One region of the Romboutsia hominis genome, then DNA from elsewhere that is predicted to be linked to it. Evidence: riboswitches for the same ligand, from Rfam matches in the RefSeq annotation. Region 1 holds a riboswitch; each other region holds the start of a gene.
The links. Region 1 has a riboswitch for S-adenosylmethionine ahead of metK (methionine adenosyltransferase). Riboswitches for the same ligand answer to the same signal wherever they lie in the genome.
Positions count from the first base shown of each region.

Region 2: it holds a riboswitch for S-adenosylmethionine, as region 1 does, so the genes downstream of both, FRIFI_RS08710 (Na+/H+ antiporter NhaC family protein) here and metK (methionine adenosyltransferase) in region 1, are expected to answer to the same signal.
Region 3: it holds a riboswitch for S-adenosylmethionine, as region 1 does, so the genes downstream of both, FRIFI_RS07950 (O-acetylhomoserine aminocarboxypropyltransferase/cysteine synthase family protein) here and metK (methionine adenosyltransferase) in region 1, are expected to answer to the same signal.

Region 1 is NZ_LN650648.1:2,779,483-2,786,943, forward strand. Features, by position in the region: gene hpf (ribosome hibernation-promoting factor, HPF/YfiA family) at 1-352, opposite strand, end outside; gene FRIFI_RS13405 (ComF family protein) at 960-1,730, opposite strand; gene recD2 (SF1B family DNA helicase RecD2) at 1,731-3,953, opposite strand; gene metK (methionine adenosyltransferase) at 4,072-5,265, opposite strand; SAM riboswitch class I at 5,449-5,554, opposite strand; gene yyaC (spore protease YyaC) at 5,768-6,277, shown strand; gene fabZ (3-hydroxyacyl-ACP dehydratase FabZ) at 6,500-6,928, opposite strand; gene mreB (rod shape-determining protein) at 6,945-7,461, opposite strand, start outside.
Region 2 is NZ_LN650648.1:1,799,035-1,806,495, forward strand. Features, by position in the region: gene FRIFI_RS08685 (carbon-nitrogen hydrolase family protein) at 1-102, shown strand, start outside; gene FRIFI_RS08690 (hypothetical protein) at 143-649, opposite strand; gene FRIFI_RS08695 (YgjV family protein) at 868-1,104, opposite strand; gene FRIFI_RS08700 (L,D-transpeptidase family protein) at 1,163-1,621, opposite strand; gene FRIFI_RS08705 (hypothetical protein) at 1,854-1,997, opposite strand; gene FRIFI_RS08710 (Na+/H+ antiporter NhaC family protein) at 2,055-3,374, opposite strand; SAM riboswitch class I at 3,495-3,593, opposite strand; gene FRIFI_RS08715 (hypothetical protein) at 3,774-4,109, opposite strand; gene FRIFI_RS08720 (YtxH domain-containing protein) at 4,130-4,498, opposite strand; gene FRIFI_RS08725 (DUF2238 domain-containing protein) at 4,720-5,268, shown strand; gene FRIFI_RS08730 (deoxycytidylate deaminase) at 5,439-5,975, opposite strand; gene FRIFI_RS08735 (hypothetical protein) at 6,348-6,719, opposite strand; gene FRIFI_RS08740 (alpha/beta-type small acid-soluble spore protein) at 6,881-7,105, opposite strand; gene nrdF (class 1b ribonucleoside-diphosphate reductase subunit beta) at 7,254-7,461, opposite strand, start outside.
Region 3 is NZ_LN650648.1:1,643,744-1,651,204, forward strand. Features, by position in the region: gene FRIFI_RS07930 (DMT family transporter) at 1-791, opposite strand, end outside; gene FRIFI_RS07935 (hypothetical protein) at 876-2,000, opposite strand; gene FRIFI_RS07940 (EcsC family protein) at 2,132-2,923, opposite strand; gene FRIFI_RS07945 (homoserine O-acetyltransferase/O-succinyltransferase family protein) at 3,059-3,949, opposite strand; partial or broken gene FRIFI_RS07950 (O-acetylhomoserine aminocarboxypropyltransferase/cysteine synthase family protein) at 3,951-5,189, opposite strand; SAM riboswitch class I at 5,279-5,382, opposite strand; gene FRIFI_RS07955 (hypothetical protein) at 5,565-6,122, opposite strand; gene FRIFI_RS07960 (hypothetical protein) at 6,361-6,960, shown strand; gene FRIFI_RS07965 (L-lactate dehydrogenase) at 7,279-7,461, shown strand, end outside.

The DNA of each region.
Region 1 (7,461 bases):
CAGAATAATCACTATCCTCTAATAAATCATCTGTTTGATATCTTATACTCTCATTTACATGGTGTCTATCCTGCAATCTTTTTTTATATTTTCTTAATTGCGTATTTAATTTATCGTATACAACATCTATAGCAGCATATAAATTTTCTTCTATATCTTCTGCTCTTATTATTGGTCCACTTATAGGGATTATTGTTACTTCTATTTTGTGTCTAGCTTTTTTAGCACTAACAGTTACTTTAGCCTCTGTTGATGGATGAAGATAATAATCTAACTTACCTATTTTTTCTTCTATCGATGACTTTATTCCATCTGTTAGTTCTATTTGTTTTCCAGATATAATTATATTCATAAGAACATCTCCCTTCGGTTATAACGGTATAAAACTTATATTTTATACTTACATAATATATTCTATATCGACTTATACAATCCTTTATTTTTATTGTTTACTTTTATAATTTATTATATTCAAATAAAGTTATATTATTTTATTTATTAATATTTACTATTATCATGTGGATTAATGTTTTTATTACCTTTGTGGATAATGTGGATAAATTTGTTAATAACTCTTAAATACTGTATTTCTAGCTATTCATAATTCTTCAACTATCCACATATATCAATAATAGTTGTGATTAATTTGTGAATTATTGTCGTAATTTAAATTTTTGTAAAAAAAAAGCACCTCTGAAGGTACTTTTGAATATTTAGCTGACCTGGTTTTTGACCCCACACTCGCCTACTGGAGGGTTCGCTTGGGTTTGCCGCACTACTAGCTCTCTCGATTTTATATCGGTAGGTCTTACTTCTAAGCCGCACCATGATCATTAACCCAATTTTTAGTGTTAACTTACGTGGATCCCTTTGCCTGCGACTGGCTTGGACTTTCAACCACAGACCTAAATATTACTTATCTATTTTAATATTTTAGTAACTTAATGTCAATAGTAATTTTAGGTATCAATGGTTCTAGTTAAAAATGTTATCACTGTAACCCTATTTACATTATTTAACTTTAATATTTTTGATATTTCATTTACTGTTGACCCTGTTGTAAAAATATCATCCACTAATAAAATATTCTTATTTTTTAATTTGAATGATTCTTCCTTTAATTCAAATACATTCTTTAATTCTTTCTTCCTCTCTTCTTTATTCAATTTGTAAAGTCTTTTTGTATTTTCAGTTCTTACAATTATATCTAAAACATCTTTACCTAATATCTCACCTAAGTACTTAGCTATTTTCTCTGATTGATTAAAACCTCTTTTTCTTTGTCTTTTTTTATGAAGTGGAACAAACAAAATATAATCAAATTCTAAAGGCTCTAGGTCTATCCTTTCTTTCATTATAGTCGCTATATATCTACTCATATATGTCTTACTATTATACTTTAATCCAAAAACTACTTTTTTGCTAAATTCACTATATTCTATACATGATATAGCTCTATCAAAATAAAAAGATTTACATTTACAATATCTACAATTGTAAGTATCTATTTCTCCTAAAGAATCATTGATAGTTGGTTTTCCACATTTTAGGCATCCATCTAATATAAAATGTAATTCCTTAAAGCAAGATGTACATAATGAATATGTATTTGTAGTTTTTATAGGATTGTTGCAAATTATACAAGATATATTATCTGGATACAATAATTCTAAACTTGTATGAAATATTTCTCTTATTAGTTTTTGTTTATGTATTAAGAAATTATACATCTATTTAATTAACAAACCTTCTTCCTTAAATTTATTTAGCTTATAGGATAAATTTGAATGTCTATTATTAATTCTATTGTTCTTTATCATGTATTCTAAATACTTTACATCTCCTACTAGTACAACTAGTTTTTTTGCTCTAGTTACTGCTGTATATAATAAATTTCTACTTAAAAGCATTGGTGGAGCCCAGGTTATAGGTATTACAACTACTGGAAACTCACTTCCTTGACTTTTATGAATAGTAGTACAATAACTATGATCTAACTCATCTAGCTCATCATAGGTATATGATACAATTTTGACTTGATCAAATATAACGTATACTATCCTTTTATCTTTATCTATATGATATACATATCCAATATCACCATTGTATATACCTTCTCCACTATCAGTTTTATCCTCATTCTCCCATTTTCTAGTATAATTATTTTTTATTTGCATGACTTTATCGCCAACTCTAAAAATCCTTCGTTGGAAATTTTCTTCTACCTTATACTTTTCTGGTTTATTAAGATGCTTTTGAAGTTCTATATTTAAATTTGTAACTCCTAAATCTCCTTTTCTCATAGAAGATAAAACTTGTATATCTTTTAATTTATCTACATTATAAAATTTAGGTAATCTCTCACTTACTAAACCTATTATTTCATTTATTATCTCTTCATTGGTATTTTTTCTTATAAAAAAGAAATCTTTTCCTTTAGAGTTTAAATGTAATGGCTGTCCATTATTTATTTTATGAGCATTAACTACTATCATACTTTCTTGAGCTTGCCTAAATATCTCAGTTAATCTAACTACTTTTATAACGCAAGAATCTATCATATCTTTAAGTACATTTCCTGCACCTACTGATGGTAATTGGTCACTATCGCCTACTAATATAACCCTTGTTCCAGGTTTAATTGCCCTTAGTAAAGAGTACATTAGTAAAATATCAACCATAGAAACCTCATCTATTATTATTACATCTGCTTTTATTGGCTCTTCTTCATTTTTCATAAATTGAAGTTCATCACTATCTGTTGCATATCCCATTTCTAGCAATCTATGTATAGTCTTAGCCTCTTTACTTGAAGTTTCACTCATCCTCTTTGCTGCTCTTCCTGTTGGGGCAGCTAATACAACTTCTTGATTATTGTTTTCAAATATTTTTATTATGGTGTTTATAGTAGTGGTTTTTCCTGTTCCCGGACCACCAGTTATTATTACCACTCCACCTTCTATTGCTTCTTTTACAGCTAACATTTGATTGTTAGCAAGCTTTATACCTTCTTCTTTTTCTACTACTCTTATCTCTTCTTCTATATCTATATTTAAATCTTTAAATTCATGCTGAGATAATTTTATTATTTGTTTACATACTCCATTTTCCGATAAATAGTATGGTATTAAATATATTAGATGTTGATTATCTTTTTTCTCTATATGTATTTTTTGATCATATGCAAGTTCTAGTATACACTCTTTTACAAGCTCTCCTTTTACTTCTAATAATTTAATAGCTTCTTGTATAAGGATATTTTCTGGTAGGTATGTATGACCATTCCCTAATGATTGGTTTAGAGTATAGAGTATCCCTTGAGAGACTCTATCTTTTGAATTTTTTTCAATTCCTATTTTACTAGCTATATTATCTGCTATTTTGAATCCAACACCTCTTATATCTTCCGCTAATTTATATGGATTCTTGTTTATAACTTCAATAGCTTTGTTTTTATACTTTTTATATATCTTCATACAGTAGTTAGGAGTTATTCCATATGGAGAAAGTTCTATTATTATATTTCTAAGCTCTCTATTTTCTTCATAGCTTTTTACTATCTGATCTATTTTCTTTTGACCTATACCATCCACTTCACTCAGCCTATGAGGATTATTTTGAATTATATCTAATGTACTTACTCCAAACTTATCCACTATTTTTTTTGCCATTTTTTCTCCGATTCCATGTATCATACCAGAAGATAAGTATACATATATCCCCTCCAGAGATGTTGGTGTTACTGGCATAAATTTATTTACTTCAAACTGAGTTCCATAAGTTTTATGATTTGTCCATTTTCCTTCAACTTCTATGCTTTCCCCCACCGATAAAGTAGGCATACAACCAACTATGACTACTTCATTATCTGAGTTAGCCAAGTGGGCTATAGTGTACCCATTATCCTCATTTTTAAATACTATATCACTTATCATTCCTTCTAATCTTTCCATATTCATCTCCTACAACCCATAATATTTCTATCGTTCACTTAAGTTGTATTTATTATACCTTTTATACCAAAAAAATTCACCCCTTTAAATGGGGTGAATTATCTATAGTTATTTTAAATTATTGTCCTAATGCTTCTTTTCTTAATAGCTCTGCTTTATCAGTTCTTTCCCATGGTAAATCTATATCTGTTCTACCAAAATGACCATAAGCTGCTACTTGCTTGTATATAGGTCTTCTTAAGTCTAAGTCTCTTATTATTGCTCCTGGTCTTAAATCGAAGTGTTTATTTACTAATTCTACTAATTTAGATTCTTCAACTTTTCCAGTTCCAAAAGTATCTATAAATACTGATAATGGTCTAGCAACACCTATTGCATAAGCTAACTCTATTTCACATTTATCTGCTAGTCCTGCTGCTACTATATTTTTAGCTACATATCTTGCTGCATAAGCTGCTGATCTATCAACCTTTGTTGGATCTTTTCCTGAGAATGCTCCTCCACCATGTCTTGAGTATCCTCCGTAAGTATCTATTATTATTTTTCTTCCTGTAAGACCTGTATCTCCTTGTGGTCCTCCTATAACGAATCTTCCTGTTGGGTTGATGTATATTATAGTTTCTTCATCCATTAAATCTGCTGGTATAACAGCTTTAATAACATGCTCTATTAAATCTTTTCTTATTGTTTCGTTAGTAACTTCTTCTCCATGTTGAGTTGATATAAGTATAGTATGAACTCTAACAGGAGTATTTCCATCGTATTCTATTGTAACTTGAGTCTTTCCATCCGGTCTTAAGTACTCTAAAGTTTTATTTTTTCTAACTTCTGTTAATCTTCTAGATAGCTTATGAGCTAAAGATATTGGAAGTGGCATTAACTCTTCTGTTTCATTACAAGCGAAACCAAACATTATACCTTGGTCTCCTGCTCCAACCTTTTCTATTTCATCTTCAGCATTTTCACCTTCTCTATTTTCTAAGGCTTCATCAACACCCATAGCTATATCGCCTGATTGTTCATCTATTGCAGTTATTACTGCACAAGTATCACAGTCAAATCCATATTTAGCTCTGTCATACCCTATTTCTCTTACTGTTTCTCTTACTAATTTAGGAATGTCTACATATGTATTAGTACTTATTTCTCCTGCTACTAATACTAATCCTGTTGTAGTTGTTGTTTCACAAGCTACCCTTGCATGTGGATCTTTCTCTAATAATGCATCTAGTATAGAATCTGATATTTGGTCACAGATTTTATCTGGATGCCCTTCAGTTACTGATTCCGACGTAAATAAATGTCTTGCCATTTGTATCTCCTCCTTAATATAATTCATTTTATTTAGATTTGATTTCTAATCATTTATAATGATTTTCACTAAAATACAACCTAATTAAATCTTAAGAGCTAGGAGTTTAGTAATTATTTATCTAATAAAAAAACCTCTTCTTATTAAGAAGAGGTTAATTATTTCGTATATGCTAATTAACTAACCTCATCTCTCAAAACTATAAAGTCTTGTAGGATTTAGCACCTTTTCCCTAATGGGTGGTTGCTGGGCTTCACAGGGCCTGTCCCTCCGCCGCTCTTGATAAGGTAATCAAGAATTTATTAAGTTATTATTTTGTATCACTAACTTATATGTTACTACCTTTTTTATATACTGTCAATCTTTTATGCAATAATTTTTTGCTTGTCTATTCAAACTATCTTGTATCCTATTTAATAATTTTTTCATATTATATCTTATAAATCTATATAGGTCTTTTTTTATCCTATATTTCATATATTCTTGTGAAGGGGGTGTTCCTATGTATCTGGCCAAGGTCAATTATAATAAAGAAAATGTTGTTGAAATCCTTTGTTCTGTACTTAGAGACATAATAAATGATAATACAGTTGTGGTCTGTATAGGAACAGATCGGGCTATAGGTGATGCTCTTGGCCCTTTAGTTGGCACTATGCTTAAAAATAGCGACTTTAATTTCCCTGTCTACGGAACCTTAGATAATCCTATTCATGCTTTAAATATATATGAGTCTATCGAACATATAAAAAAGGCTCATCCTAACGGAAATTTTCTAGCTATTGATGCATGTCTGGGTGCAAAAAATAATATAGGAAATATCCAAGTCAGAGAAGGCCCTATTCTTCCTGGCAAGGGGGTAGGTAAAAAATTACCTCAAATAGGAAACTATTCTATTGTAGGTATTGTAGATAAGATAGATGAAAATAATAGATTTTCTTTTAATAACGTTCGACTTAGTTTTATATTAGAACTTGCCGAACTTATATCTTTATCTTTACTTCTTTCTACATGACAAATCAATATTTAATATAGCCTGTTCTTTAGATTAAATTTTTATAGGTTAGGCTATTTATCTGCTTTTTATTATTTTTAATGTTCTGCATACAAATTTTGACATATAACATATTTCAAAACAATTTTACTTGATTGTTTTATCTAATAATTTACTTACATCATATATCAATCTTAGAAAAATAAAAATAAGGCTATTTCCTTAAAGGAAATAGCCTTATTTTTATTTTTCTACAAGAGCAAACATTAACTCTCCACTACATACTAATTCTTCATTAACAAAAGCTTTTGCCAAAGCTTTTCCAATATTTCTTCTTATAGATGTCATTTCAACTTCCATAGTTAATGTATCCCCAGGTCTTACTTCTTTTTTAAATCTAACTTTATCTATACCTGCAAATACACCTAATTTTCCTCTATTCTCATCTACTGACATCATAGCTACACACCCTACTTGAGCCATAGCTTCTATTATAAGTACTCCTGGCATTATCGGGTATTCTGGGAAATGACCTTGGAAAAATGGTTCATTTACACTTACATTTTTTATACCTTTAGCTCTTTTTCCCTCTTCTAATTCTATTATCCTATCTACTAATAAAAATGGATATCTATGTGGTATTAATTCTTTTATTTGGTCTATATTTAACATTTAAGTACCCTCCTAATTATCTCCTTTTGAAGGTACCTCCTGTTTCAAGTAAATCTAAAGAACTTAAAGCAATTCCTGTACCTTTTGCAACACAAGATAAAGGTTCATCAGCCACTACAACTTTAATTCCTGTTCTATCTTCTATTCTTTTGTCTAGTCCATATAACAATGAACCTCCACCAGTCATTATTATTCCAGTATCACTTATATCTGCTGCTAATTCTGGTGGTGTTTTCTCTAGGACAGAAAGCGTTGATGCAACTATCTGCTCTGAGCATTCATTAAGAGCTTCTAGCATCTCAGTTGAATTTATAACTATGGATTCTGGTAATCCTGTAATTAAATTACGTCCACTTATTTTAATGCTCTTTTCATCTTCTCTTTTATATGCACAACCTACTTCTATTTTGATTTTTTCTGCAGTTCTTTCTCCTATAAGAAGGTTATATTGTTTTCTGATATATCTTACTATAACTTCATCAAATCTATCTCCACCCATTTTTATGGATTCACTAACTACAGCTCCTCCTAGA
Region 2 (7,461 bases), 980 kb from region 1:
GACTTTTCATATGTTGAAAAAATAAGAAATCAACTACCTTTATTAAAGCATCGTAGAAATGATTTGTATAATGTATCATATACAGATAATTCTAAAGTATAAATTTATTTTAATATATTATCTTAGTTTAATTTATTTGTAATTATTGAACTAAGTTTTTAGCTTTGTCAAAATCTAATACATAGTTAATAATAGATATCAACTTACTCCCTACTTCTATATCTTCATCACTTGCTAACCTTATATATATTCTTAACTCTTCCCAAAGCTTTTCTTTACCTAGATCTTCATTGCTTATATTATGAAGATCTCTTATTACTTCTATAATATTTATTTTTTTACTTTTATTTAGTGTATCATGATTTTTAATATAATCTATTGAAGAATCTACTAATTTAGTTAATTCCTTTTTATATTCTCTTATACTTAATTCTTTTTTGTATCCTACTAATTCTTTCATTAATTTTTCTAAATCAGATTTTGAGTAATTCCATACTCTACCATCATATTTTTTTATATTTTCTATACATGAATTATATTTATCTATTAGTTCTTCTAATCCTATAACTATTTCTAAATAGTTATTTTCTTCAATTAAGTTTTTGCATCTATTTATATCCTTATCAATCTCTCTTATTGTTTTATTCACATTTAGTCCTCTTTTCTATTTTAATTATAATTTTTATTATTATATATAATATATCAATTTACTTAGTTAATAAACATATTTTATCTCACTATTGTTATTTAAAATATTATACCTTTTTAATATTTTAGTTTATCTAATCTATTAATATAGAAAATATTTACTTTTAACAAAAAATAGCATAGATAAAATATCTACGCTATTAAATAATATTTTGTAATTTAATTTTTTTCTTTATATTTATAAATATTATATAAATTATATATATTTATAATAATTATAAGCGCATTAGATATGGCAACAGGATATGCTTTTACATATAATCCGTAAACTACAAATAAAAAACATCCTATAGAATTTATAATTCTAAGCTTTACTATAGATGTCATCGTTAATGATATAACTATAAATAAGGATGCTGAATATCCAATCCATTCAATAGGGTCAAAGCTAATCATAAAATTATCTCCTTTTTATTTCTTATAACTATTATTTGATATTTATATTTTTATATAACTATTTTATTATTATAGTAGTATTAATAGGTATATTATCATACATCCATCTAGCATTTTCTGTAGCTAATCTTATACATCCCATACTTATAGCTACTCCAAGTCTATCATCTATTACATAAAGTCCCTTAGGATCATATAGTATTGAGTGGTAATAGTAATCATCTACTATATTCATTGCATATTTTGCTGAACTTTTTTCTCCCCCTATAGCAGGATACTTTATACCTGACTTAAATATACCCTTTATTGTAGGAGTTGAGCTTTTTCCTACAGTGCTACTCCAAACGTGCAGTACCTTAAATCTATAATCTACTTTTTTTAATATATAGGTAAGTTTATCTTTAGTAGATGTAATTATAATATAGCCTGTATCACTTTTTATATGATTCTCATTTACAAACTCTTCCATATTTTTATCAAATTTGCTGTAATCTATCTGTCTATAGTATCTATTCATAAATAATATTTCACCTTCTCATAATAATATTTATTATAATTATGCTAATTATAAACTTTATGTGATATTTCAGTTAATTTAACTATTATTGTACGAATGTAAAAATATTAAGTTTATTTTTTACACTCGCTAAACTGATTGGTATTACTTAACTGTAATAATTATCTACTAATTTTTGAAATATCATAATTTCCTTAAGCGTAAAAAAAGTGAAGTTTTAAAACTTCACTTTTTAAGTATTATTATGTTTCATATACTTATATGATTTAACTATACATCGAGCTTGATTTATAGTATATATTGATATTTCATAGGATGATGTTATTATAAAAGTCGATACTACTCCTACTAAGAAATCATAGTCACCTAATGCCATAATCTCCTCCAGTATTGCTTTTATTATATTATATGAAACTAAAATTTTATAGTTACATTAAGCTACTTCTTTTTTCCTTTTATTAACTTTATTTAAGTTTGGAATACCAAATGTTATAGCTATTATTCCACAAGCTAACATTAACCAAGGATAATGTAGATATTTAATTAATTCAACAGGAGATATTCCTACCATCCCTGCAGCTGTTAATACTTGTGCACCATATGGAACTATGCCTTGCCAACAAGATGAGAATATATCTAATATACTTGCAGTTTTTCTATTATCTATATCAAATTTTGTAGCTATATCTTTTGCAAGTGGCCCTGCTGTTACTATTGCTATAGTGTTGTTTGCTGTACATAAATCTACTATACTTACTAATGCTGCTATACCAAACTCTGCACCTTTTTTAGTTTTTATTTTACTACTTATAAAATTAAGTATAAAGTCTATTCCACCATTTAATTTTATAAGTTCTACAAGTCCTCCGATTATTATAACAAGTAGACATAATTCATACATTCCTGATATACCACCTGATATAGCTTCTATAAATCCAAATAACCCAAATGAATTTGTAAATAATCCTATTGCACCTGCAAATACTACTCCAAAACTAAGTAAAACAAATACATTTACTCCACATAAAGCCCCTACTAAAACGCCTAAATATGGTAAAACTTTTATAAAATCATATCTATAGCTTGTGCTACCACCTAAACTATACCCTGATGTTATAGTAGCTAATAATATAGCAGTTATAATAGCTGCTGGTAAAACTATTAAGAAATTTACTCTAAATTTATCTTTTAATTCACATCCTTGAGTTTTGGTTGCTGCTATTGTAGTGTCTGATATCATAGATAAATTATCTCCAAACATAGCTCCACCTACAACAGCTCCTATTACTAATGGTGCTGGTATTCCTGTTTTAGCTGCAATTCCTATGCCTATTGGCCCAAGTGCTGCTATTGTTCCCATTGATGTTCCCATAGATATAGATATAAAACATCCTATTACAAATAACCCTGATACTAAAAGATTAGGAGGAAGAATTGATAAACTTAAATTAACAGTTGAGTCAACACCTCCCATTGCCTTAGCTACACTTGAAAAAGAACCTGCAAGTATAAATATCATAATCATAGATATTATATCTATATTACCTGCTCCTTTACAAAATACTTCTATCTTTTCTCCTAAACTAACTTTTCTATTAAGAGAAAATCCTACTATAGTTGCGATTATAAATGCTACTATTGCTGGCATTTTATAAAAATCCCCAGTTATTACCCCGCTACCTAAAAATACTATTAAAAATACACCCAGTGGTAATAATCCTAATATACTACCTTTTTTTGCTTCTTCTTTCATAATATACCTCCCTTTATATTAAAACTTCTAAAGAGTATAATTTTAATTTATTTAAATATACCTGATATTTTTTAATAAAAAAAACCTGAGATAACTCAGGCTTTGACAGCAAAAATTATACTCTCATCTTTCAGCTTATGCTGCAGGATTTAGCACCCGTATAATAATACTGGTTGCTGGGCTTCGTCGGGCCAGTCCCTCCGCCACTCTTGATAAGAATTATTTAATTATTTATATAATAGTTAATTTTCACAATTTTGTCAATATTATTTTTTAATTATTCTAATAAATCTACTTATAAATTATATATATTAATTTTTTATACATCTTAATTTATTATGATATATTAGCAAATAAAAAAGTCATAATTAAATTATGATTTAATTATGACTTTTATGACTATTTATTAATAAATACAGATTTTAATATATTTAATATTTCAGTAAATATCTCAACATTAGATTTTACATTTTCTTTAGCCACTACTATATCTGCTGTTACATCTGTTGCAACTTCCGCAACGTCTTTTACATTTTCACTAATATCGCTGATATTATCAACTAAATTAGGTAATTTACCTACTACTGTATGTATGTCATCAGAATTTGTTGATACCACTGTATTGATATTTTTAATAAATTCATTAATATTTTTTAAAGTTATTATTAAAAATATTAATGCACCTATACCTAATAATGCTAGTATTATATATATTACATTTAAATCTATGTACATAATGTTATTCTCCATAGCAATTATTCTTTATCCTTAGCTTCTTGTGGAGCTTGTAATAATTCTACAACATTAGTATCTACTACGTCTTCATTTTCTTTCTTTTTACTATCTAAATACTCTTTTATTCTTCTCTTAGATTCATTTACATTTGTAGTTAATTTTTCTTTTGTTTTGGCAGCCTTTTCACTTACATTTGTGTTTATATCTTTAGCTGTATTTTTTATATCTTCTCTAGTTTCTTTTCCTGACTTAGGAGCTAATAAAACCCCACCTAGTATTCCTGTTATAGCACCTGTTGCAACACCTAGTGTAGCTATTTTTATCTTTTTATTTCTTTCTTTTGCTTTTTTAGCTTTTTTCTTTTGTTCTATTTTTTTTGCTAAACTCATGCTCATCACTCCTATTGTTAATTTGTATTATACCATTTTTTACTATTTTTCTAATATTTCTAATACATATATACCCAAATTAGTAAGTTTTAAAACAAAATAATTTATTTTTCTATTTATTTTTTTATATTTCAGCTAAATTAAATTATATAAATTAAACTTACATTTTATTTATACGTATGCACATAATAATATAATAATTATGGAAGGTAGGAATTGCTATGAAACATAAAGATATTAAGAAATTTAGTATATTACTTTACATTATTTATATTTTATCTATAATATTTTTTCTATTTAACAAAGAATTTGGAAAAAGCGTAATTAGCTTAATTTCGCTTATAATTACTTTTGTGCTTACTAAAGCTTATTTAAAAAACTTAGCTATACTTGACTGCCCATTGTACATAATTGGAAACATTTTTATATTATCTTCTTTTTTACTAGGTTCATGTTATAGACTTTACGATATAATCCCATTTTATGATGATTTTCTTCATTTTTGGTCTGGATTTATATCTGTTAAAATTGGATTTAATATACTAAAAAATATTAGTAGTAAAAATAATAAACTTTTAATATGTATGATTCTTTTCTTCTTTGCAATGGGCATATCAGCAATTTGTGAAATATGTGAATATTTACTAGATGTCTTATTTAAGATGAATACGCAATCTGGCGGTTTAAAAGATACCATGATGGATTTAATAGATGCTTCATGTGGTGCTTTTTTTATGATTGTATATTACTATAGAAAGTATTTAAGGTAAAATATTATATTAAACTCAACACTATTAAATATAAACAAAGCTACTTAACATATGTTAAGTAGCTTTGTTTATATTTAATATATCTTTTTACAGTAATCATTGTTGAATATAAATAAACAATGAATTATTATATATTTTTCTATAAAAGCTAAATTGTTTAGCCTAGCCTTTTAATAGCTCCTTGGCTTACTTAAGAATTCTTGAACACGTTTCTTCTCTTTCTCACGTTTAGCTTCTTGTTCTTCTTGCTCTTGTTTTAATGCATCTTCATATTTAATGTATTCTATTCCAGCTTCTTCAAATAGCTGCTGGCCTAAGCCTGTAGGATACTCTCCTTTAAATATTACTTTTTTTATTCCTGCTTGAATAATAGATATTGAGCAAAATACACAAGGTTGAGTAGTAGCATACAATGTAGCTCCTTCACAGCTTATTCCATGTTTAGCACATTGTATTATAGCATTTGCTTCAGCATGCCCAGCTCGACATAGTTCTAAGCCTTGTCCTGAAGGTATACCTCTTTTTTTTCTCTCGCAATAGCCAATATCTGAACAATGAATAGTTCCAGCAGGACTTCCATTATAACCTGTAGCTATAATTTGCTTTCCTTTTATAATTACAGCTCCTACTTGTCTTGAAACACACGTACTTCTAACTTTACTATCTTCGGCTATATCCATCGCCCACTCTGTAAATAATTTTCTCATATGATATGCTCCTTCTGTTCATTTATTATTTATAAATATCTTTATATGTCAAAATCCCTATAACCTTAGTTAAATCTAATCATTATACCCGCATCTATAATCTTATTTTTTATTTTCTTAAAATCATCTTAACTCACACGTCATTATTTTTTCAAGAGTTATTATAAATTTGTAATATTTAACTACTTATTTAACATAAATGTATATAATATATTTTTTTAGTAATAATATTACTATCCCTTTAATCATGCTCCTTAGTCATTAATTTTATATAGCTTTATTTTTCAGTTTATTATTAAAAAAAGACAGAAATAAATTCTGTCTTTTTTTAATAATAGCCCTTAAGCATCTACTTAAAGGCATAATATATATTTATATAACATAAAGTTTTGAAATTATCTTATCATATTTACCTCTAGCCAAGCAAATACCACCTGCATACTTTATATATTCTTCTTCACTAAGTTTTCCTTCTTCAACTTCACTAAATCTATCAATAATATTAGAATTATCTAAAAAATCTTCTACACTTTCTAATATACAAATTAAATTTATCTTAAACCCATCTGAATTTAACTTTCTTTCTTGTTTTTCTTCTTTTAAATACACTACTTCATGTTCTTTGTCTAACGTAACCTTTACGAAATCTGAAAGCCTCTTTTCTGTTGGTAATAATACTGAATATTTTTCCATATCTAAAAATATTTCATACAATTCTTTTAGTCTTGCTAACTCTGAACTCATCCTTAATCTCCTTTATATAGCCTACCTATTAATCGTGGTTATACTTTGTACTTTCATTATAATTTCATCTACTTAATTCGTCAACTTTTTACACTAAAATGGTTTTAATTACTAAAAAAAGCATTGAGTTGTTTACTGACTTTCAACTCAATGCCTGTTAATTATTTATTTTTTTTATTATATTCTCTTAGTAGCTGTTCTTCACCCATTTCTACTAATCTTCTACTCATCACACCACCTAAGTTTCCACCTATATGTCCATTTTTATATGATGTATCATTAGATCCATCTATATGACTATTTGATATTCCTAGTTCATTTGCTATTTCTAGTTTCATTTGATTTAGAGCTTGTTTAGCATTACTTATTGCTGGTTTTTTAGACATTTTAATACCTCCTTAAACTTTCTTATATATTTTTATCAAATTTAAATGATATTATTATGTATTTTTGATTTATAAGATTATTAAAATGCTTTTACCTAATATAAAACATTAAACTAAAAAATCACTTGGTTTTATCCAAGTGATTTTTTTATATTAAGAAATCTTCATCTTTTAATTCTTCATATACACCTTTTTGATATCCATTACCTTTAGTCGAGAAAAAGTCGTGATTTTTGGTTTCTGTACTTAGCCCATTTAGTACTATTGGGTTTATTTCACTTACTTTATAGTATTCATTAAACCCTAAATTCTCTAATGCCCTATTAGCATTGTATTTTAAGAAATTTATAACTTCA
Region 3 (7,461 bases), 1.1 Mb from region 1:
AACTTATCGGGAAATACACTAAATAATACTACACTTATTATTGCAGAGAATATTATATTAGAATAATCAAATATAGATATCTCTTTAGCTGGCGCATATTTATAAGCCCAAGTTACACCAAATTGGCCTACAGTCGCAAATACCCCTGCAAGAAGTAAATACATAAGTTGTATCATACTCATTGGCTCATAAGTCATAATCATTATCGGAAATATTACAACTAATGAGAATAAAGAAAAATAAAATACTACAGTCGCTCCATTTTCTTTTTTACCTAATACCCTAAGACAAGTGTATGCTGATGCCGCACATAAAGCACCTGCTACACCCACAATTGATGGTAACATTTCTAAATCAAATGTTGGTTTTATTATAAATAAAGCTCCTACAAATGCCACTAATACAGCAGCTATTTGATTAGTTTTTATCTTTTCTTTTAAAAATAACGCAGAAAATATTATAACAAAGAATGGACTTAACTTATTTAACATATTGGCATCTGATAACACCATTCTATCTATTGCATAATAATTAAATATTATACCAAGTGTGCCAAATGCTGATCTTAAGTTTAATAATCTTCTATTTTCCCTACTTCCAAAATAACTTTGTTTTGCTTTTGTAACCATTATAAATGCTACTACACAAGAAACTAAATTTCTAAAAAATGTCTTTTGAAAAGTTGGTAAGTCTCCTGCTAATTTTATAAAAGCCGACATCATAGCAAATCCAAATGCCGAAACTATTATACATATTATACCTTTACTTCTGTTACTTAACTCTGCCTGCACGATATACCTCCTATGTAATTTTTTTATTTATCTTTTGTATGCAATTATTTATTATATATTAAAAAAAACTATCTAGCTAGTTTTTTATATAATCTCGCAATTATAATCCCACGTTAAATTGCCTGTATTTATATTATATAAATTATACTCTTCTCCAAAAAAAGTCAGCAGTATCTTTTTACCTTCAAATGCCTCTAAACCTCCATTTATGTCTATTCTCTTAAAAATCTTTTTAGCAAATACTCTGCCAGTAGCATCTTTTAACTCAATCTTAAAGTTATTAATATCATTAATAGTATTTTCTGTTAAGTTTAGTAAATATCCATTAAGGTATAAAGTATTTTTTTCTTCAAATATATTATTTACTATTAAATTCATACTATCTTTATTTACCTTAAAATCTCTTGCAGAATAAATACTATTTCTATTTAAATAATTACCTTTTAAATTTTTAAAGTCATAATTATTTACATCTTTTTCAGTAATAAATTTATTATATCTTTGTCTTTTCCTATAATTATAATCGGTAAGTAATAATCCTTTATATATGTTTTTTATATTTGAATCTATTAAGTTACTATACGTTTGTATAATACCTAATGTATCTGCATTAGATATTCCGACTACTCTTTGTTGTATTAAGAGTTCATAATAATTATTGTAAATTTGCTTTGTGGGAAAAATTCCATTTGGTGCATCTACATATGCGTCAACTGCATTTTTAAGCTTACTATTAGGTAAATATAAATACTCCAGATATTCTTTTTCTTTTGATGAAATGTCTATTGTATATTTTTTCTTTCCACAATTTACGCTTACCTTATAATCATCTTTAAAAGTTGCGCTACAATTATTATTTTTATAAAATATATCTTGGTTAAATATCTCTATTAATTTACCATCTTCATATTTATATATAACTCCAATTTCAAATCCTCCAGACCCCCCGAATCCGCCTCTAACCATTATTTCTGATTTATTGTCTCCTGTAAAATCTCCTAAAAATAGTTGCATATTATAACCAGAATATTTGATATTAACAGTAATATGCTCACTATTTTCTGGTTTTAAAATAAGTTCTATATTATCGACATAGGAGATTCCTTCAAAAGGATATACTCCTACTAATATTACTTCATCTTTTGAGTTTACTTTACTTATATTCCCATAACTACTATCTATTAAAACTTTCTTTGTAGGGCTTTCCATGGCTACTCCCCCCCTAAACTATTTTACTCTAGTTATAATATCTTATGAGACTTTATATATTAATGTTATATTTAAAATACACATTATAAACTTACACAAATTAATATACTAGTCAAATTACTTGGCATATATTATAAAGTTATTTTATTAATAAAATTTTTATATTTTGTATATATAAAGTTTTCCTTCTTAGCCTCGTGGTCTTTATCATCTAATATTCTCATATGATAAGCATATATTGCATATTCACCTAGTTTATCTACTAATTTATTGTTTACATATGCCCCAACAAAAGCTCCTATTCCTGGCACTAACTGAAATAACTTTGCTAAATCAATGTAATCTCTATACTCTTGTTGAAAGCTTCTCCAATCAAATGCATTAATATCATCAGATAACTTATGTTTAAAATCATCAAAGCATTCCATATTTTCAAATACATAGTTTACATGCTCTTTACTTGAAAAAGCAAGCTGAAATATGTTTAATATATATAATCTTTCTTTATAATCATTTGTATCAAATCCATATATGCTAGCAATTTCATAAATAAGCTTTATTTTTATACTAAGAAGTAATGGAAAGTCACAAAGCCCTATAAATATGCCTCCTGCCCCTGTTCCAGCACCTTCTATCATAGCAGTTCTCTTATAAATTTTTATCTTTTCAAGAGCTAGATTATCTCTTTCTTCTAAAGATATATCTAGTATAGGTTTTTTAGTAGTATACTTAGACCCAAATAAAACCATTTTAGTCATATTTTTTATAGCTACAGTTAATATTTCGTGGTACTTTTGAGGTAAAACGGAATTTATTTTATTTTGAGTTTCTTTTGATGCTTTATCTATTATAGATGGTTTTTTTCGTATTTTCTTTTTCCATTTTTTTAATTCTTTTAGTTTAATCTCATTATAATTTTGCATTTTTTCACCTATTTAAAATTTATATTAATTATTTACATAATATATTTATTATACATATAGATTTTTAATATTACTATGTACTTATTTTTCCAAACTAAACAAGCTAGTTATCTAACTAGCTTGCTTAATTTCTTATTAAATTATATTAATCCAATTGTTGTATATCTTAATGCTGTGTTCCATCCAATCTACACTTATTCCTTTGTTCATATCATCTTCAATAAAATAATTTTTAGGTATATCTATATATATTTTTTTATTTCTATCCCTTATATACTCTCTTTTCAAGCATTCTTTATCGTACTCATGATGTCCAAATATATAATAGTCATTGTACTTCCCTTTTATAATATGCTCTATACCTTCATCTGTTGTTGATAGTATTTTTATAGATTTACAATTTTTTAAATCTTTCCTATTTAATATAGTGTGCCTAGAATGAGCACATATAAAACCATTATTTATATTTTTAAGTATTTCATCATCACAAAGTATATTATGCTTATATACTCCAAATATCTTCTTATCAAGTATCTCTTTATTTATTCCATATATATGATTTAAACAAGCCTGTGCTCCCCAACATATACTTAACATACTTTTTAGATTTTTAATAGAATAATCAAATATATAATTTAATTCATCTATATATTTAACCTGTTTGAAATCTATTTTTTCAATAGGAGCTCCTATAACTATAAGTCCATCTAAATCATATTTTACTTCATCAAAGGTATAATAATTTTTCATCAAATATAGTCTATTACAATTTTTGTATACGTGCGTTTTAAGCCTTATAAACTTTATATTTATATCCTCATTCATTTTTGAAAATAACTCTAATAAATGAGCCTCTGTCTCTACTTTATTAGGCATAAGATTTAGTATACCTATAGTTTTACAATGAGGGCTGATCTTATCTAAACTAAATTTTCTATATAACTTTTTATTATAAATTTTGTTTTCTATTATACAACTATCTACAAATTTGGCTCCATTTATTTTTTTACAAAGATATACAGTCATATTATATTTCCTTAAGTGCTATATCAAAGTCATTTATTAAGTCATCTATATTTTCTATTCCAACAGATACTCTAATCATCTCTAAACTAACTCCACACTTTATCTTATCTTCATTAGACAGTTGGCTATGAGTAGTGCTAGCTGGATGAAGTACTGATGTTTTATTAAATCCAAGATGTATTGCTAAATCTACTAATTTTAAAGATTTTATAAAAGTCTTAGCTTCATTTATTCCACCTTTTATACCAAATGTTAATATTCCACTTCCACCTTTTAAGTAAGTTTTTACTTTCTTATAATCTTCTCTACTTTCTAAGTATGGATAGTTTACCCAACTTACTTTTTCATGATTTTCTAAATACTTTGCTAATACTAAAGCATTTTGACTATGTTTTTTCATTCTAAGATGAAGTGTTTCCAATCCTAGATTACTTAAAAATGGATTAAAAGGGCTCATTGTGCTACCTAAATCTCTAAGCAGTGATGCTCTTAACTTTGTTATATATGCACTTTTCCTAAATTCTTCAACATATTTAATATCATGACAACTAACATCTCCATCACTTAATAATGGATATTTCCCATTATCCCAATTAAAATTACCACAATCAATAACTATTCCTCCAAGTGCCACTGCATGACCATCTATATATTTTGATGTAGAATGTATAACTATATTTGCACCAAAATTTATAGGATTACATAAATACGGGCTTGCTACTGTATTGTCAACTATAAAAGGAATATCCCCCTTTTTAGCTATTTCACTTAATTTCTTAAAATCTAATATATCTAGTCCTGGATTTCCTATAGTTTCTCCATATATAGCTTTAGTATTTTCATCTACTAAGGATAGTATATATTCTTTATCATCATTATTGGATACAAATTTTGTTTCTATTCCAAAACTTCTAAGAGTTATATTAAATAAATTATAAGTTCCACCATATAGTGATGATACTGATATTATATTGTCTCCACTTTTGCATATATTTAAAATAGCTAAAAGCACCGCCGATTGTCCTGAACTAACTGCAACTGCTCCGACGCCACCTTCAAGATATGCTATTTTTTCTTCAAAATTTGCTACTGTTGGATTGCTTATTCTACTATACATATGGCCATCTGCTTTTAAATCAAATATATCTGCCACTAAGTCTGGATCTTCATATTTGAAGGTTGTACTTTGAACCAAAGGATACACCATAGGCTCCCCAACATTTGGTTTATATCCCCCTCTTACACATAAAGTTTACTTGTTATAATTTTTCATAAAAAAAGCCCCCTTTTATCTAGGAAGCCTTTTATTAACGCAACAAATCAATATGCCTTTTATCTCTCAGGAAAACTCCTGCAGGATTTAGCACAATTCTAACTAAGTTAGCTGTTGCCAGGCTTCATAGGGCCAGTCCCTCCACCATTCTTAATAAAAGACTTTCTACTTATTTTTATTATTTAATAAGTATTATATATTATAATTATCGAAATTATAATTTAATAAATTAATTTATATATATATTTATATGTATATGTTCATAAAATATTTTATACTATAACTTACCATTTTTGCTTAATTATTGATTATTCCAAATTACTATATTCTATAAAATTTTGTCTAGTTTTGAGTTTTTACTACATATTTATTTCTAACCTCTTTAGGTAGAATATTCCATACATAAACTGCTAAAGAGAAATCTAACATACTATGTATTATAGTTCCAACTCCTATTAATCCTATAACAGATACTAAAAAACCTTGATTATAAAATCCTTCCGAAAGGTTTGATGAAAAATAAAAAGGTATAATTACTAAAACTTCTCCAATAGCATGAATTAATCCTATAACAAATGAATATCCTAAAGAACTTTTTATACTCTTTATAAGATCCCTATTTTTGTTTAAGTAAATACACCCAATACTAACAAATAATAAATGACTTAGTGCTCTAATTACAATTGGTAATGGGAAACCACCAAATAAAAAACCTATTGTAGTTCCAAGTGTTACAAATAGAGCAGTCTTTGATGATATAAACATAGCTATAAATATTGGTATATGACTAGCTAATGTAAAAGATGCCGGTTCTAATATTATTTTAATTGGTGAAAACATTGGTATAATAATTCCCATTGCACATAAAAGTGCTGATAATACAATATTTTTAGTTCTCATATCTCTCCTCCAAATATATTTTTTAATTTAGTATATTTAATTCATATTACATGTGTCTTTACATATATATTTACAGTTTAGTGACTAAATTTATAATTGTCAAATACTTTTTTATGTTTATTCATTTAAGCTTGCTTGCATATATAAAATTAATTTATTCATATTTATAATTTTTTAATATTGATAATATCAACTAATATGCTATAATTTACATAAATTTTCAATGAGTGGTGATATTATGAATGAATATATTGGGATAATCATAAGAAATCAAAATGATAAGTTTTTACTTTGTGATGGAAGCTTTTATATAAAAACTAAATTAGATTCTAATAGGGATATTAAGAATATAATAAAAACCGAAATATACAATGTATTAGAAAAAGACATATTTAAGATAAGAAAAATTTTTGAAGAAAAAATTATTCATATATATGAAGAAATAACACTTTACTTAGTTGATGTTGGAGTTTATACCAATGACTATGATTTTATGTCAATAGACAAGATAGTAAGTGAAATTATAAATTTTGATGATAAAAATTTTTTTAATGAATATATATTAAAACCTGAAGAATACTCTAACATACTCTCAACTACATTTACTTTGCTTATGCTTGTTATCACAGTTAATATATTTCATTTACCACAATTTATACATAATATTTCTTCATATACTCTGAGTGGATTTTCACTTATTTTTATATATTCAATATTTAATAAATACTTAAAACCAAAGTTAATAAAATACTTATCTTACTTTAAATTTAATGTTAAAATTGCTAACTATATAACATCACTTTTACTAGTTATATATTGTATAATAACTTTATTTTAAATACTAGCTATCTATATATGAATCTATAATCAAATTTTTAAGTAAAATATAATACAAAAGCTACTTTAACTTTATATAATTTAATGATTTTTTATTCTTTTATTATCAATTCATCCTTTACTTTATAAAGATTCAGCAGTATAATAATGCCGAATACATCAATTTATAATTTTTTATAAAATAAATATATAATAATGATTTTATAACCAATATAGACTTAACTAATAAAATTTATAGGTTACTTATCTTATTTCTTAAGCCATACAAATAAATTCATTTCAAAACACTTTACAAAAGACAACTTTAGGAGGATGACTTATGTGTTTAAAATTAAGAAAAATAGCAATAGTAGGTACGGGACTAGTTGGGTCTAGCTGTGGATTTGCACTAGTTAATCAATGTGTATGTGATGAGCTTTTAATGATTGATATAAATGAAGAAAAAGCTAAAGGCGAAGCTTGGGATTTAACTCACGGAGTAGAATTTATGTCTCAAAGAACT